4 regions of the Heyndrickxia sp. MSNUG genome follow, and region 3 is predicted to be linked to each of the others. Evidence: predicted binding sites of a transcription regulator. Region 3 holds the regulator's gene; each other region holds the start of a gene.
What was found. The regulator LexA, encoded in region 3, represses DNA repair genes until DNA is damaged. The targets are predictions, from matches to a motif close to CGAACATATGTTCG.

Region 1 (4,509 bases), 1.2 Mb from region 3:
AAATTTGTCCACGATATGAAGCTTCAGGCCGAGTTCATTCCAGTAATGGATTTTCCCGATTACCAGTTCATACTTCCGCTGACGATAATAGGTGATGCTGACCGGACGGTTATATTCCATCGCTTCGAGGATGGTTTCATTCAATTGTTCGAGCTGCTGCTCATCCAGCTGTTTTTCTTTTTCATATCTGTCTTCATGTGCCCAGTCCCGTAACAGCTTTACGTGTTCAGGAAGCATCATGGACGTCCATTTAATTCTTCCGCGGTCACGAATCATACGATTTCCTCCCTATTATCATTTAGCCTTTATGGCCTCCGACCAGCGCGGCGCGATGCCTTGCTGTACCAGCCGCAGTATAAGAAACGGCCCTTAGCAAAGCTGCCGAGCCATACCGGCTGCGAATTCGGTCCATCACATAGCCAAGTTCCTTCTTCTTCCATCCATTCTTCTCAAATAAACTCAATTGAAATTCGCTGTCAACGACAAGGTTTCCAAGTGAAATCGCAATGCTGCGCACCGTTTTTCCTGTATAATTCTCAGCAAATAGCTCCAGGCAGACACGATACAATTCCATTGTGACGTTCGTAGGTTCTTCTATCGTCCGTGAACGGTGGAAGCCTCCGCCGAATTCATCCTGGCTGTAGCCAATCCCAAAGCTAATTGTCCGTCCTGCTTTCCCATGGTTCCTTGCCCGGCGTGCCACTTCCTCGCACATTTCAAGAATGACATGCTTGATTTCCTCTACCTCTTTATAATCTCGAAGCAAAATCTGGCTTTTTCCAAAGCTGATCTGCCCTTCCATGATCGGGGCACCGATATCCGAGAAATCAATTCCCCATGCATGCCAGTAAAGCTGGTTGCCCATGACTCCGAATTTTTTCTCCAATTTTTCAAGGTCATAGCGTGCAAGCTGACCGACTGTGAAAATCCCCATGCCGTTCAGCGTTTTTTCGACACGGCGGCCTATTCCCCACATTTCGCGAAGCGGCGAGACATTCCACAGCTTTGTCTGTACGTCTTCATATGTCCACTCGGCAATTCCCTTTTTCTTCGCGTCAAGGTCAAGGCATAATTTTGACATCAGCATGTTTGGGCCAATCCCGATTGCGCAAGGAAGCTGGAACTCGCGCTCGATATCATCTTTGATTTTTTTTGCTATTGAGGCAGCGTCTCCCCAAAGCTTTGAAGCTCCATCTACTTTTATAAAGCTTTCGTCGACACTGTAGGTATGGATCGCTTCCTTTGGGACGTAGCGATTGAATACACGGGAGATTTCAGTGGAAATTCTCAGGTACGTTGACATTTGGGGATCAACGACAATAATTCTCGGATCATCGGGAATTTCAAACTTTCGCGACCCGGTTTTAATGCCAAAGTCCTTTTTTAAACGGGGCGAGGCTGCCAGCACGACGCTTCCCGGACGGTCGAGGTTCCCGACCACAGCCAGGTAGCATTCAAGAGGATCAAGATCGAGCATTACCGCGGAACAACTGGCATAGAAGCTTTTCATATCAACACAGAGAATTTTGTTTTGCGGCATTTCGCTGTAATCGACCATTTTCTGTATCTCTCCTTTCTGCTTAGTTTATGTTTCGTTTCCAACAAAAGGAACATTTGTTCTGTTTTATTATACCCATAATATTAAGCGAATATGCGTTCGGTTTCAATGGGGAATTTCCGGTGTAATGACTTAATTAAGGTTTATTTGGAGGGCCATGCCAGAGCTGGACAATTTTACAGGAGGCTGTTTTCAGCTGGCAGTTGAGAGTATAATCAAGATGAGAGGTGCGAATTATGGATAAAAAACTCATACGCAAAATGGTCCAGAAGTGCTTCGTACAGTATCGGCATGATGAATCACTGCCGTTCGGTGAAATGGAATTCGAAGAAATATATGAGAAGCTTGTTAAGCTAAAAAATGAAGATCCTGAGGCCGATTTACACGAAATCATCAATGATGCTGTTTATGAATTTTTGGCTACATAAAAAGGCTGCCCCAATGAGGGACAGCCAGAAAAATTATTTTACTTTAATATTGGCATCACCTTTAACTTTCGTTGCATAATCGGTTATTTGCAAAGTGATCAGCCCGGGGGCAGGGTTTTCTCCGAAATAAGGAATCAGTATTTGCTGCTCTCGGACCCCCTCAGAAGTCAAAACTGATAATCTACCGCTGCCAATTTGCTTTCCTTCTGAGTCAATCGCGTGTTGAAAAGGTGCTCCCCGGTCTCCAAGATAGGTGAATTTCAGATCCTCGCCTTCCCTTTCCACTCGCAGAAGACGACCGTCGCGTGGTCTTTCGATAATCTTCAGCTGATCAGGGTCGACAACAACTGTCAGTTCGTCCTTATCGAGCGCCCTTATTGAACTGAATTTCAAATAAAGTTCTTTTGGATTTTTAAAGAAGTTGCTCTGAAGATAGACCTCCTGCTTATCAGCACTAATATGGGAAGCACTTATTCCATTTGCGATTGTAGCCCATTCCTCGCCGCTCTCATCAACGATACGAAGGTCTTCGATCGCGAAAATCTGCTTAGTGTTTTTCTCATCAAAATCAACAGTAACACCAATCCTGGTTGGATAAATTGATACCTTTTCAACTGTTACCTTCTGGCCTTCAAAGCTGACCGTTTTATTTACCTCAATGATTTCTCTCTTATCCTTGTAGGCTTCCTTATCAATCGAGAAAGGAAGAACCCATGTATCAGCAAGTTTATTACGCAGCTCTCCGGTTTCCGTTCTCCCTTCAGCAAGCCGGAAGCTCAACTTCATATTTTCAGGAGCGACCTTTCCATAAAAGTAATAGGTCATTTCGTGAACAGACTCCCCTTTTTTTTGTAAATCAATAGGTCCCATAGAGAAAGAGGAGCTTAATTCCAATTCCTTTCCTTTGGCATCGGTAAGCTGGATCTTATCAATCGCAATCTCTTTGTGACCCGCAGAGGAATCAATCTTATAAAACAGCACCATCATCTGCTCATCGACAATCGCTGAATCCAAGGTGATTTTCAGGCCCTCATGTTCATCTGACACGCCGATTTTCTGGGCAAAGTCATTTTCGATTGCTGCCGTCAAGCCTTTATCAAAGCGAACTAACTCCACAATTTTTTCCATGCCCGGAATCGATGTGACATAGGAGGCGAAGGTTTCAGATGTCCTGAGCAAGGCTGTAAAAGCAAAAATCAGGATGGCGGCAGATGCTAACGTCCTCATTAGCAGCAAATTTTTCTTTTGCTTTCTTTTCCCTTTGGTTATTCCCGCTGAAATCGCTTGGTCCAGCTGGATTTCAGGAATGTCGATATTTTCGAGAGCAGCCTGCGCCCTGGTCAACCTATTTTCTTCAGCATTAAGCATAGCCCAATTCCCCTTTCTCACCCAGCTGCCCGCGAAGGTCCTTCAGCCCTTTATTAAGCCATGTCTTCACAGTGCCTTCCGGACATTCAAGAATATCGGCAATCTCCTTGATTTTAAAATCATGCACATACTTCAATTCGATGACCTGCCTGATTTTTGGTTCAAGCTTGCCAATTACTTCCTCTACCTCTAGCCAATTTGACTGGTGTTCCGCCCCCATCAGGCTGATAAAGTCATCGCTAACGAGAACGCGTTTCCGTTTCTTCAACTCATCATTGTAGTAGTTTAACAGGATCCTCGTAAGCCAGGTTGTAAAATACTGCGGCTCCTTCACCTTTCGGATGGACCGGAACGCCCTGTATGTGACTTCCTGCAATGCCTCAACCGCGTCATCGCTATTCCTTAGGTAACTCAGGGCAATCCGGTAAAGGCGAATTTTATGGAGCTGCATCAGCTCGTAAAATGCTGCTTCATCACCTTTTTTCGCCCTGACGACCAATTCTTGAAGCTCCAAAGTGTCTCCCCCTAACTTTGTATCTAACTATTAGACCTGGAAGCATGAAAAAAGTTTTAACATTTTCAAAAAGATCTTTAAATATCTGTATATTTCAATTTGGCTGAGTTTATGGCTCAAAATAAAAACCGCCAAACATGTTGCGGCGGTTTCGAAAGGTTGCTATTTTTTATTGAAGGCCTTCCTGCCAATGCGCTCAAAGGCGCGTGGAAAAAGCGCATAAAAAACGCTGCCTGCATTCATCCAGCGCGGGAGATTGATTTCCCTGGTCTTTGTCAGCATCCGGTCGACGACCTGTTTTGCTACATAGTCAGGCTTAAGCATGAAGGCTTTAACATTCTTAACATACGTACCCTGCTTATCGGCAATATTAAAGAAATTCGTTTCAATTGGCCCTGGATTGACAGACGTCACATACACATTGTCATCGGCCAGCTCCATGCGCAGGCTGTTCGTATAGCCTAGAACAGCATGTTTCGTTGCCGAATAGACACTTGATTTTGGCGTGGCTATCTTGCCGGCCTGAGAAGCGATATTGATAATATGGCCGCTGCGCCGCTCCTTCATCCCTGGAAGCACCATGGAGGTACAGGCCATCAAGCCGATGACATTCACATCAAACATCGATTTAATTTCCTCGA
Region 2 (4,509 bases), 1.2 Mb from region 3:
AATCCTCTATGTCATTTCGATAGAGAAGCTTGAAGGAATGACAGCGATTCCTCATATGCCCGATTATGTCACAGGGATTACTAAGGTTAGGGGCGACTTGATTCCTGTAATTGACTTAGAAAAAGTCCTTTATGGCCGTGATATACAAGCTGATGAAAAAACTAGACTGATTGTTTTGCAGACAGCTGATATTTCAATTGGTACTTTAGTTAGGGATGCTAAGGAAATTCTGGAAATTCCAGCTGGAAATTTGAAGCAGCCAGGACTGATTGCCTATCAAAAAACAATATTCATTACAGGTATTGCTAATTTTGATAAACGTATGATCATGGTCATAGATCCGGAAACGCTGATACAGTCACTTGAAGGTATTAAGGAAATCAAGGAATATATGCAAAAAGAGAAGCATGAATTACATAATTAAGAAAATGATTTTAACTTTAATTGAATAAAAACAAGGCTGGTTCAATGTGAACCAGCCTTGTTTTTATTTATCTATAACTTGAAGCTTGAAAACGATTTTCGCAAATCCTCTGCCATGCTGGAAAGTTTACCTGATGATTCCAAGAGCTCCTGCATTGTTGCGTTTTGTTCTTCAGTTGTGGCAGCAACCTGTTCAAGGAATAGTGCAGACTTTGATGATGCAGTGATCACTTCAGTTGCAGATTGAGCCATAAACTCCATTTTTTCATTCGCGTTTACTACTGCTTCGCTTACTTGGTTTCCTTTCATGCTTACTTCTTCAATCGATTCTGCGATTTCAGTAAAAGTAATCGCCACTTTTTCCACAAGTTCATTTCCTTTCAATACGGTCGCCTGGCTTTCATCCATGACATTTACGGCCTGATTAGTTTCCTTCCCGGTCTGTTCAAGAATATTGCGGATGCTTTCAGCCGCTCCGGCTGATTGTTCAGCGAGCTTGCGGACTTCTTGTGCTACGACGCCAAATCCCTTACCATGTTCACCGGCCCGTGCTGCTTCAATTGCAGCGTTAAGTGCAAGCAAGTTTGTCTGATTAGAGATATCAGTAATAATCTCAATAATTCTATGGATTTCCTGAGAATTATTTTTCAGTGAATGGATCACATTCGATAATTCGTTTACTTTTTCATTAATCATATCCATCTGTTCAGTAACGCTAAATGCATACTGTTTGCCCTGCTCAATTTTCTCCTTTGATACAGATGTCGTATAAAGAGTTTCTTTAAGCGATCCAGTGACCTCTAATAACTGTGAAGAAACATTTTCGACGGCATTATTTGTACGTTCGGATATTTTTACTTGTTCCTCAGATGCCGATGCAACTTGCATAATTGAAGAAGTGATCTCGTTATTCGCTTCAGTCGTTGCTTCTGCATTAAGCTTTAAATTTCTCGACATTTCATTAACCTGGTCAGAAGATGACAGGATGCTGGAGATTGATGCCTTTAGGTTTCTGGACAATTGGTTCATAGCGGCAATAATCTGGCCAACCTCATCCTTGCTTTTAGTATCTAGTACCTTTACATTCAATTCGCCGGCAGCAAGCTTCTTGCAATAAGCTACCACATCTTTTAAGCCCTTGCTGATGTTTCGGGATACAAAATACATTGCAATCGACGAGATGACGAATGCTATGATCATAATGATAAATGTATTCTGGACCATGGAGGCGATCGATGAATGAGTTTCCTTCATGATTTTTGTTCGATCATCAAGAATGATAGTTCTTAGGGAATTCAGTTTATCGATATTCATATCCCGAATGGTCTCAGCTTTATTGGCAAGGCTGATTTGAGTGAAGATATCCACCTGTTCACCTTTTTGTTTGAAATCTTCTACAGTAGCCAATATTTCTTCTTCCCATACTTTGTCCATATGTTTGTCTGTATTGATAATTGCATTATATAAAGCTTTTTCTTCCTCGGATTTAACATTTGATTTCAACTTTCCTGCAGACTCATTGAAATTGTCCGATTCCTTCTTATAGATTGCCAGCAGCTCTGGTTTTGGTTCAGTTATGTAATCTGTAATGATAATATACTTTTGCCGGAAAGTGGAACCCATATCGCTGATCATGATGGCATAATCGCTTTTATCTTCAGCCTGGTCGATCGCTCCGGCCAGATTATTAAGCACTGTCGATAGATAGACGAAGCTGCCTAGAAAAATCATCATAATAAAAATAAAAACGCTTCCATACTTCTTTCCGATAGACCAATGCTGCATAAATATTCCTCCGTTTTAGCATAAATGGCATTAAAAAATATTACCTGTGTATGTATTTATATCGGCATTTACATTAAGTTCTTTAATTTTTTAATTTTTTTCACATAAAATTCACATCCGGTATCATCTTTTATGGAAGAGCAATTCTATTGAAAAAACTTTTGGCAGAGCGTTGTAAAAGCTGCAATGAGCAAACGATTTTATAAAAGTGAGCGGAAGGTTATAAAAGAATCAATTCATGATCTGTCCAGTTAGGAATGGCAGCTGCATGATCATCTTATAGGTATTGCTCAGGCTTTTTTGATAAAATGAGAGGGAACGTATATTTGGGAAGTGGCTGACATGAAAGAGATGTATCCGAAACAAGGCAGGGTTATTTTACATGTTGATATGAATAGTTTCTATGCTTCGGTTGAAATGGCATATGATGCAGACTTAAAGGGGAAACCGCTCGCAATAGCAGGGAATCCTGAGGAACGCCGGGGGATTATTGTAACCTGCAGCTATGAGGCGAGAAAATTCGGCGTCAGGACAACCATGCCCTTATGGGAGGCAAAGAAGCTATGCCCGGACTTGATCATAAAAAAACCGAATTTCGAACGCTATAGATCAGCCTCTGCTGCCATGTTTGATTTATTGCGTCAATACACCGAGCTCGTAGAGCCTGTCTCGATTGATGAAGGCTATATGGATATCACAGACTGTTCCGAGCTTGGTTCTCCACTGCAGATTGCAGAAAGCATTCAGAAAAGAATTCTAGAGCAGTTAGATCTTCCATGCAGTATTGGGATAGCTCCTAATAAATTTCTCGCTAAGACTGCTTCCGATATGAAAAAACCCATGGGTATAACGGTATTAAGAAAACGTGACATCCCGAGGATTCTCTGGCCGCTGGAGGCAGGAGAGATGCATGGTGTAGGAAGCAAAACTGCGGACAAACTAAAAAATATCGGAATCAACACAATTGGCTGCTTGGCTGAGGCAAATGACATTCAACTGAAAGGTCTGCTTGGTATTAACGGAATAAGGCTGAAGGAAAGAGCTAATGGCCAGGATAATCGGGTAGTCGATCCAGATTCAGTCTATGATTTTAAAAGTATTGGAAATTCCACAACCTTGCCGAGAGATGTATCAAACCAGGTTGAGCTTTTGAAGGTGCTTGAAAGGCTTTCTGAACAAGTAGCGGCCAGGATGAAGCGAAAGGAAGCGGTGGCAACGAATATAAGTGTCATGATTCGTTTTAAGGACAGGAAGACCATTACGCGGAGCCAGAAGCTCCAAAATCCTGTTTCTAAAAAGGATGAAATTGCTGCTGCCGCCAAAACACTGTTCCTTAAGCATTGGAACGGGGACCCGGTAAGACTGTTGGGCATTACTGGTACTGATCTTCTTGAAGCGGATCAAGCAGTGAAACAGCTGGATCTTTTCTCATTTGAGCAGGATGCAAGGAAAGAACCGCTGATTAATACTATGAGCCTGTTGAGAGAGAAATATGGCAAAAGCATTATTGAGAGTGCTGGTTCACAAATTAAAAATAAATTTCCTGAAGAAACAAAAGGAACAGATACAAGCTTTAGTAAAGATTTCCTGCAGGACCGCAGGTTGCAGGACAATGAAGAGAGAAAAGATAAATAGAATGTTTATCAGAAAGCTGTTAAGTCAAAATAAATAAGGGCACAGGTCTGAATGTTTGCAACCCAAATCTATCATTGCTAAATTATAGAGTATGCATTTAAAAACCTGGTCTTAGACAGAAGGGAAGTTGGAAAAATGTCAAAGCAGCAAATCGGAGTTATAGGTCTTGCAGTCATGGGCAAGAATCTGGCGATGAATATTGAAAGCAGAGGCTATTCTGTATCCGTCTATAATCGTTCTAGAGAGAAAACGGATGAAATGCTGGCTGAAACAAAAGGAAAAAATCTCGTCGGTACCTACACGATTGAAGAATTTGTCCAATCACTTGAAAAGCCCCGCAAGATTTTGCTTATGGTTAAAGCTGGTGCAGCCACAGATGCGACAATCGAACAGTTGAAACCATATCTTGAAAAAGGAGATATCATCATTGATGGAGGCAATACATTTTTTGCCGATACACAGCGTCGAAACAAGGAATTGAGTGAGTTAGGACTTCACTTCATCGGAACAGGCGTATCCGGCGGCGAGGAAGGTGCTCTGCATGGCCCGTCCATCATGCCTGGAGGACAGAAGGAAGCCTATGATTTAGTTGCTCCTATTTTTCAGGACATTTCTGCTAAAGTCAATGGGGAAGCATGTACAACGTATATCGGTCCGGATGGAGCA
Region 3 (4,509 bases):
CATTGAATCGCGATTACTACCGCCATGCTGGCGATTTAATCATTTGTTCCCATGACTTTTATATGGAACATGTCTGGACAAAGGAGTCTCGTAAAAGAGAAGGACAAATGCCGCTTCTGCCTGAAGCGAGCACGGTTGTTTTTGATGAGGGTCACCTGCTTGAGTTTGCAGCCCAAAAAGGACTTACTTATCGGTTTAACTCCCAAACGCTGACGACCGTCCTTACAGGATATATGCATCAGGATGTTAGGGAAGAGTCGCTTTATTTAATCGAAGATATATTAGAGCTTCACGATGCATGGTTCGATCTCCTTGTTGACAACTCAGTGGCCGTTGAAGGATCTAATCGAAAAGAGGTTCCGCTTCTCGCCAGTATCAGGAAAACTGCTGAAACCCTTGAGAAAAAGGTAAGTGATTTGATGGATCAGCTCGTTTTTGATGCTGAATTATTCGTCATTGATGATTACCATTTGAAAATCATGGAAGAGTATTTGGAGTTCTTTGCATATGGTTTAGGAATTTTCCTAAAAAATGATGAAGGGATCTTCTGGCTTGAGGAGAATGAGGTTCAAACGTCATTGGTGATTATGCCGCGATTAGTAGAAGAAATTTTGAAGAAGGAAGTCTTTTCGCAAAATATTCCTTTTGTTTTTTCTTCAGCTACATTATCCCAGGCTGGTGACTTTAGTTATATTGCTAAAAGCCTTGGTATAGAACAGTTTTCTTCCTTTACAGTGGCTTCTCCGTTTGATTATGAAGCGCAGATGAAGATGGATGGACATATTCAGACAGATGAAACGAATAAATGGCAGCAGATTGGCGCTGACTTATTAGACCAAAATGGAAAATCTCTTGTGTTATTTTCATCCACTCAGGAAATGGAACGCTTTAGGTCATGGTCTGCTCAACGGCAATGGCCATTTTCCATTCTTTTTGAGGGAGACAGAGAAATAAGTGAAACCGTAAAGGCCTTCCAAAGCGAGTATACAACAGTACTATGTTCTTATAGTCTGTGGGAAGGTTTGGACGTTCCAGGAGAATCATTAATGCAGGTGATTATTTCTTCCTTGCCGTTCCCTCCACATGACCCTGTTTTCCAAGCGAAGCGGAAGCATGCAGCGAACGTATCTGCAGAGATAGATCTACCCTATATGCTGCTGCGTTTAAGGCAGGGAATGGGCCGTTTGATTAGGAGCAGCCAGGATTCGGGAATTATACATCTGTGGCTAAAAGCTGACCAAAAGGAAGCCTATTTAAATGAAATCGTAAAAGTTCTTCCTGTTCAGAATGTAAACTGGCACGAATAAATATCAAAATGAAAAAGAATCCCGGAAGAAGAATATCACCGGGATTCTTTTCAGCTAATTAGGTGTAGTTAAATTAAAACAAGCATCCACATCTTCTGTGGCGGCGGTGATCACGATCGTCACGATCATCACGATCACGATCACGATCATCCTGAATTCCTTCTAAGTCCTCGATAATACAACGGCGCACTGCACGGCAAAGATCATCAAAGTCAATTGTTGCTCTTACTTGGTTACGGTCCCTATCCCTGTTAGGGAAAAAAACATTAGAAACATCGTTGTTATTTCGGTTGCATCCCATTTGTTTCAACTCCTTCCCTTGAAGATACAATATGTTATGTAATCATGGACAAGATGCTAGGGGTTCTGCCTACTTTATCTCAAAATGTGCTACTCTCACAGGGAGAGATCTTTTATTTGAAGAAAAAAGTATGCCTGAAGAGGCCTTGAGACATAAAATCGTTGTAGCGGACAATAGTAATAAATACATGCACCATAAATACTGGAATTAGAATGAAGGAGTTGATAAACATGAGTAAAGCGAAGAGTAAAGGCGGAACAGGACGAGGTACAGGTAAAAAGGGATGGAACAGATGGCAATCAAGCGCGAATAAAGCCAAAAGTGCTAAGCCTTATAAAAGTAAAGGTGTAAAACACCAGGATAAAACAGAAGAATAATGAAGAGGCTAACCTGCAATTGACAGGATTAAGGGAGAATCAGAAGGTTCTATTATCAGCAAAACATCTATTTTAATAGATTCATATGCATGAAAAAAGCAAGCGGAAAGCCGCTTGCTTTTTTTAATGCATATGACGGTATACTCCGATCACTTTGCCCAGGATTGAAACGTTGCGGAGGATAATTGGATCCATGGATGAATTTTCTGGCTGAAGCCTGAAATAATCCTTTTCCTTGAAGAAACGCTTAACTGTTGCTTCGTCTTCTTCTGTCATCGCAACAACGATATCCCCATTGTTGGCTGTTTTTTGCTGCTTAACTATGACATAATCGCCATCAAGGATACCGGCTTCGATCATACTGTCTCCCATGATTTCAAGCATGAACACTTGTTCATCATGAGGTACTAGACGATCAGGAAGAGGGAAATACTCTTCAACATTTTCGATTGCCGTAATCGGCATACCCGCAGTTACTTTACCAACGACCGGTACGTTGACAACATTATATTTAGGGATACGGCTATCATCTTCTATTTCAAGGATTTCGATTGCGCGCGGCTTTGTAGGATCGCGCCTGATCAAGCCCTTGCTTTCAAGTCTAGCTAAATGTCCATGGACAGTGGAGCTGGAGGCAAGGCCCACCGCTTCGCCAATTTCGCGTACGGATGGTGGATATCCTTTTTTCTTGACTTCACCTTTAATGAACTCAAATATGTCTTGTTGCCGTTTCGATAACTTCGTCATATTCACGCACCTCGTATATTTTCTTGTCCTTATTATACCATGTCCTCTATTTAGATACAAACATAAGTTCGAATAATTAGTTGACACGAAACAAACGTTCGTTTTATAATAAAATCAAATAAACGAACATACATTCGCTAAGAGGTGCTGAACATGAAAAAACTTTGGGAAAACTATTCATATGCCATCATCCTGCTTGCTGTCAGCTTGATTTTTTCGCTTGTGGCGAAAGCTCATTTAAATAATACCGACGATGCATACATAACTGTTACTATAGAAGAAGGGCAATCGTTATGGGAGATTGCCGAAACATATGCAGATGAACATAATCTTTCAGAAAACGAGTTCGTTAGCTGGGTTCAGAAAAAAAATGGAATTGCAGGCGAAGTAATCTATCCTGGCGATGAACTTGTGATCCCTGTAATGGCTGAACAATTAGAGCCTACACAGATTGCAGGAGCAGAAAGATAAACTAAGCAAAGCGAAATAAGGTGACATCATGAAAGCAATTATTTATTGCCGCGTAAGTACGACTAAAGAAACACAGGAAACCTCATTGACGAGGCAGGAGGAGGAACTGATCCGCCTTGCTGACAGCTGCGGCTTCGAGGTAGAAAGAATCATTAAGGAACAGGCAAGCGGATATGATCTTGAAAGAGAAGGTATATTGGAACTTCTCGAACTTATAAAAGATAAATCAATCGGAGCACTTTTGATCCAGGATGAAACCCGTCTTGGCAGAGGAAATGCTAAGGTCGCCATTCTACACTGCATTTTAAAAGAAGAAATTAAGCTTTACAGTATTTCGCACAATGGTGAGCTTCAGCTTTCAGAATCAGATTCGATGGTGCTTCAAATTGTGAGCATGGTCGAAGAATATCAAAGAAAAATCCACAATATAAAAATTAAAAGAGGGATGCAGCGGGCTATTGAGCACGGATATAAGCCCCAGCGGAACTTAAAAAATCAAGGTGATCATTCTGGGAGAGAACGGAAAGATATGCCAATCGAAGAGATTGTCAAGCTCAGGAATAATGGTCTTACCTTTGCCGAGATTGCAGCAACATTAAGAGGCTTTGGATTCAATGTTTCAAAAGCAACTGTTAATCGCAGATACCTTGAATACATAGAGTCAATCGAGGAGGAATCTCCTTCCTTGTAAAAATCACTTGTTTCTAGTAACATGACTGTTAACGTAACTTTTTTACAAAGGAGCTTTACCAATGCTATCTAGTGATAAAATTGCCAGAATTAATGAATTGGCACGAAAAGCAAAAGCATCAAAGTTAACTGAGGAAGAGGCAAAGGAACAAACGAAGCTTCGTGCAGAATATCTGCAATCTTTCCGTTCTTCCATGCTTAATACATTAAAGGGTGTAACTATTGTTGACCCAGCTGGGAATGATGTTACTCCTGGTAAGTTAAAAGAATTTCAAAACAAAAATAAGCTTCATTAATAGAGGTCATCCAAAGGGATACATATTTTTGTATCCTTTTTCTTTTTTAAAGGTAGTAAGAACAGTATGTTAAACAGTGTAACTCCGTGGGTTTTGTTACATACTTTATGGCATTTGTGTCAAAATAAATAACTATACGGCCTTTTCTGTCTCCTTCAGGCACAATTTGTTGTATAATAATTATTCTCGCTATAATATTAAGATTGTAGTCAGTACTTATAGAAAGGATGTATTTAATGTTTAATAAAATTGATATGCTTTCAATTGATTCAATTCGTACTTTATCGATTGACGCAATTGAAAAGGCAAATTCCGGACAC
Region 4 (4,509 bases), 1.6 Mb from region 3:
TTCTTCTGCACGTGTAATTCCGACATAAGCCAGACGGCGCTCTTCCTCCATCTCCATCTCTTCCATTAATGAACGGCTGTGCGGGAATACTCCCTCTTCCAACCCAATCAAGAAGACGACTGGAAACTCAAGACCTTTCGCAGAGTGGAGCGTCATCAGTGTGACAACATCCGTCTTCTTTTGGCCATCATCATCGAGACGGTCAATGTCAGCGACTAGCGCCAAATCAGTCAGGAATGCGACAAGAGTTTTATCTTCACTGCTTTCTTCAAAGCTGTTTGTTACGGTTAAAAATTCATCCAGGTTCTCAAGACGACTTTGAGACTCAATCGATTTTTCCGCTTTCAGCATGTCACGGTATCCAGTCTTATCAAGAACTTCCTCTACTAGCTCCGTTACAGAAAGATATTCCTGCTGCTGTGTGTAGTTACGGATCAGATTACGGAATTCGATGGCCGCCTTTTCCGCTTTAGGGCTGAGGCCGATCATTTCGATCGTTTCAAGCGCCTGGTACATCGATAGGTCATGCATCGTTGCGAAGTTGGCGATTTTATCGATTGAAGTGGAACCAATCGCGCGCTTCGGCACATTGATGACCCTCTGCAAACTGATATCATCATCAGGGTTTGAAATCAAACGAAGGTACGCAAGGACATCCTTGATTTCTTTTCTGTCATAGAACTTGATGCCGCCGACAATGTTGTAATCGATGTTTGACTTCAGGAATGATTCCTCGATTACACGGGACTGGGCATTGGTTCTGTATAAAATCGCAATATCAGAAAGCTTGCGGCCATTCCTCAGGAGCTCCTGAATTTTACCGATGACAAACTGGGCTTCACCTTGCTCGCTGTCTGCACGGTAATACATGATTTTGTTGCCTTCTGCGTTTTCCGTCCAGAGGTTCTTCGGCTTACGGTTCATATTGTTCTGGATGACCATATTAGCTGCTAAAAGAATTTTCTTTGTTGAGCGGTAGTTTTGCTCTAGCAAAATGACAGATGCATTCGGATAATCCTTTTCGAATGATAGGATGTTTGCGATGTCAGCCCCTCGCCAGCGATAGATCGACTGATCTGAGTCACCAACTACACATAAATTCTGGAAACGCTGCGCAAGTAATTTTACAAGCATATACTGCGCCCTGTTCGTATCCTGGTACTCATCGACGTGAATATACTGGAACTTGCGCTGATAGTATTCAAGCACTTCCGGCACACGGGTGAACAGCGTAATCGTCGACATGATCAGGTCATCAAAATCGAGCGCATTGTTTTTGCGAAGCCTGCGCTGGTATTCTTCATACACATCGCTGACCTTCTGCGAGAAGTAATCACCAGCTGTTTTCGCGTATTCCTCCGGTGTGATCAGTTCGTTTTTCGCCGAGCTGATCGTTCCAAGAATCGCGCGTGGATCGAATTTCTTCGGATCCATGTTCTTGTCTTTCAGAATCGATTTAATGACTGACTGCTGGTCAGTCGAATCGAGGATCGTGAAATTGCGGTTGAAGCCAAGACGATCGATGTCCCGGCGCAAAATACGGACACACATCGAGTGGAACGTCGAAATCCAGATATCGTCTGCCGCGCCGCCCATCATCTTATGGATCCTCTCGCGCATCTCACGTGCTGCTTTATTCGTGAACGTAATCGCCAGGATGTTATAAGGATTTACCCCTTTTTCCACCATTAAATACGCAATCCTGTGCGTTAAAACCCTCGTTTTGCCACTGCCCGCACCAGCCATCAACAATAACGGCCCGTCCAACGTCTTGACAGCCTTCTGTTGCTCCGGGTTCAAACCATTCAATAATTTATCCGTCAAAAATTGCACATTCCTCACCACCATACAAACATTTGTTCTTATTTTATATCAAAATCCAATTCCAGACAAACACACACATTAACGCACTACCTCGCTGGGGGTCAGACCCCCACCACTTCACCGTATCACCGCACCGGGGGTCTGACCCCCAGCGCTTTAACGCACTGAAGCGGCAGCTACTGTTTTGAGCGCTTCTTCGAGGTTGCTGTAGACTGCATTTCCTACGACGATTACGTCTGAGTGGGCGGCCATTTCGGCTGCCTGCTGTGCTGTTTCGATTCCGCCTCCGTAGAAGAGGACGGTCTTTTCGAGTGCGCCTTTGGCTGCTTTGACGATTTCGGGATCACCATAGGTACCGCTGTATTCTAAATAGAAGATTGGCAGGCTGAACATTTTTTCTGCCATCATCGCATAGGCTCTGACTTCTTCAACGTCCAATTCCGTCTTGGCCTCGGTTAGCTTAGCAGCCTTGCATTCTGGATTCAGGATGCAATAGCCTTCCATCATAACCTCGTCCCAATCCATCAAATCGCCATATTCCTTCACTGCTTCGTGATGCATCCCGGTAATCCACTGCGGATTGCCGCTGTTGAGTACAGTCGGGATAAAGTAAAAATCGAATCCCGGTGTGATAGAATCTATAGTAGAAACTTCTAGAATGCATGGAACCGTGTAACGGCGGACTCGGGACATCAAATCAAGGACTCCTTCAAGAGTGACACCATCGGTCCCTCCTACCATGATCGCGTCGGTTCCAGACTCGCAGATTCTATCAAGTTCTTCATCAGTTATTTCTTTATTTGGATCGAGTTTAAACACATGTCGCCACTCGCGAACATCGTACATCCTTGAATTGCCCCCATTCTATATTTCCATTCCACCATTATAGCATTTGTTCCCTCCAGACAAAAAGGAAACATCAGGTTAATGGGGAATTTAACAGATTAACTAGGAGGAGAACTTTTCTTCCTTCCTTGCGCGTTCTACTCCTGACTTTCAATCATTTTCATTATCGCTAACTCCAGGCCGTTTTTCCCTAACTATTCCTAAATGGCCGCCTCAAACGCAAACAAAAAAACCGAAGCCCCACTGGACTCCGGTTCCTGCAATCTTTTAGCCTTATAAAACCCAGGTTCTAAGCCTGTTCCTTCGCAGCATTCTCTTCTTCCTTCAAACGATCCAATGCCATTTCATATGCATCGTTACCATAGTTCAAGCAGCGCTTGACCCTTGAGATCGTGGCTGTGCTTGCACCTGTATCTGTCTCGATTTTATGGTAGGTTTTGCCCTCGCGAAGCATGCGGGCAACTTCGAGTCGCTGTGCCAGTGACTGGATTTCGTTCACAGTCGCCAAATCATCAAAAAAGCGATACGCTTCGTCAAGATCTTTTAGCGATAAAATCGCCTTGAAAAGTTGATCTAATTCTTTACCTCTTAATTTATCAATTTGCATATAGTCATACCCCTTATATACTCTAATTTTTATTATGACTGTTTCCGCTTTGTATTTACTCCGCGAACATCGCCTTATTGTTCAGAGTCGAATGAGACATCGCTGATTGATGGGACGATGTTAATCCATGTTTTCCCGGGAACGAAACCAGCTTTTTCCCCATCCTTATAAGGGACAATCCTGCCAGCTTCATTTTTCCATTGTATCTCATTGACTTTGCCTTTTTGAAACAGATAACCCGTACCGCCAGATTCCAAATCAACATCCCTGCGGCCAGCTGAATCTACAATTTTGTGATCCATCTGCACGACCAGAAGGTTATCAATCAGCACTGGTTCCTTCGAATCGAGATCAGCCGTTTCTTCATTCCCTGAAAAACGATGATACTTCCCGGCTTCAGCATCATATTCATAAATCAAATCGAATGCTGGCGTCCCGTAAGATACCATGATATCCTTGGCAGCTGCACCTTCAAGCCCATCGAATTCTTCCTTGCTTAAAAAAGCTGCAGAATCTGGTGCCGCATTCATATCGTAGTTTCTTTTTTCAGCACCTTTTATCATATTCTCATAAGTGATATATGAATTGTGCGGGGCCTTGCGGAAGCTTGCCCTCTTAAAAAGTGAACCGTCATACTGAATGCCGTTGATGTTGTCAATATCCCCGCGATCGAGCATTTCCTTCGCTTCAGGACTGTAGCCATGGGCCACAAAAAAGCTGTCATATCCTAAAGCCATGTCGATAAAATACTCCCTTGCACTTCGGATGGGCCCCACCTTCTCAGGGTGTTCACTCTGGTATATTGCAACCAGCCTTGTTACTTCCCCTTCAGCTAAAACCTCATAAATGAGATCCGCTTCATTGAGACCCGACTGCGGCCTTGCCTTCGGGTGGTTATTCACCACAACCGCAATGGCTCTGCCTGCCGGCTCTTCTTTTGTGCCAATTCCCGTCAGCGGGAACTGATAAGGCAGCTTTTCTGCTTCTTTGACAACGTCTTCAACTTCTTTTTCTTTATGTTGTTCCGCTGCATCTTTATCTGTCTTTGTCTCTTTACTGCTGCACCCGGCTAGAAGGATCATCAAAGCCGCTGTTACAGCGATCCATTTTTTCATCATTCTCGCCACCCCTGTGAACTCCCTGTTCTCATGGCTGTAAATGTCTTGATGCACTTTTATATTTTAACGCATTATCGTTGGAAAGAGTACCGTTTTTTTCATGACATCATAGAT

Region 1: AABM38_RS16015 (DNA polymerase thumb domain-containing protein) is a predicted target of LexA. The motif match lies at 1,647-1,660, and genes of this name have one in related genera.
Region 2: AABM38_RS16100 (DNA polymerase IV) is a predicted target of LexA. The motif match lies at 2,524-2,537, and genes of this name have one in related genera.
Region 4: pcrA (DNA helicase PcrA) is a predicted target of LexA. The motif match lies at 1,850-1,863, and genes of this name have one in related genera.

What each region holds. Positions count from the first base shown of each region.
Region 1 is NZ_CP150978.1:3,175,589-3,180,097, forward strand. Features, by position in the region: gene AABM38_RS16010 (YolD-like family protein) at 1-276, opposite strand, end outside; gene AABM38_RS16015 (DNA polymerase thumb domain-containing protein) at 299-1,558, opposite strand; gene AABM38_RS16020 (YqzH family protein) at 1,795-1,986, shown strand; gene AABM38_RS16025 (DUF4179 domain-containing protein) at 2,020-3,354, opposite strand; gene AABM38_RS16030 (sigma-70 family RNA polymerase sigma factor) at 3,347-3,868, opposite strand; gene AABM38_RS16035 (SDR family NAD(P)-dependent oxidoreductase) at 4,031-4,509, opposite strand, start outside.
Region 2 is NZ_CP150978.1:3,193,421-3,197,929, reverse strand. Features, by position in the region: gene AABM38_RS16110 (chemotaxis protein CheW) at 1-424, shown strand, start outside; gene AABM38_RS16105 (methyl-accepting chemotaxis protein) at 496-2,208, opposite strand; gene AABM38_RS16100 (DNA polymerase IV) at 2,551-3,843, shown strand; gene gndA (NADP-dependent phosphogluconate dehydrogenase) at 3,979-4,509, shown strand, end outside.
Region 3 is NZ_CP150978.1:1,957,508-1,962,016, forward strand. Features, by position in the region: gene AABM38_RS09610 (ATP-dependent DNA helicase) at 1-1,307, shown strand, start outside; gene AABM38_RS09615 (hypothetical protein) at 1,381-1,608, opposite strand; gene AABM38_RS09620 (DUF3934 family protein) at 1,839-1,985, shown strand; gene lexA (transcriptional repressor LexA) at 2,109-2,732, opposite strand; gene yneA (cell division suppressor protein YneA) at 2,886-3,203, shown strand; gene AABM38_RS09635 (YneB family resolvase-like protein) at 3,232-3,894, shown strand; gene AABM38_RS09640 (DUF896 domain-containing protein) at 3,956-4,189, shown strand; gene tkt (transketolase) at 4,426-4,509, shown strand, end outside.
Region 4 is NZ_CP150978.1:327,709-332,217, reverse strand. Features, by position in the region: gene pcrA (DNA helicase PcrA) at 1-1,833, opposite strand, end outside; gene AABM38_RS01725 (heptaprenylglyceryl phosphate synthase) at 1,981-2,670, opposite strand; gene AABM38_RS01720 (YerC/YecD family TrpR-related protein) at 2,960-3,277, opposite strand; gene AABM38_RS01715 (DUF3048 domain-containing protein) at 3,352-4,395, opposite strand; gene AABM38_RS01710 (adenine deaminase C-terminal domain-containing protein) at 4,459-4,509, opposite strand, start outside.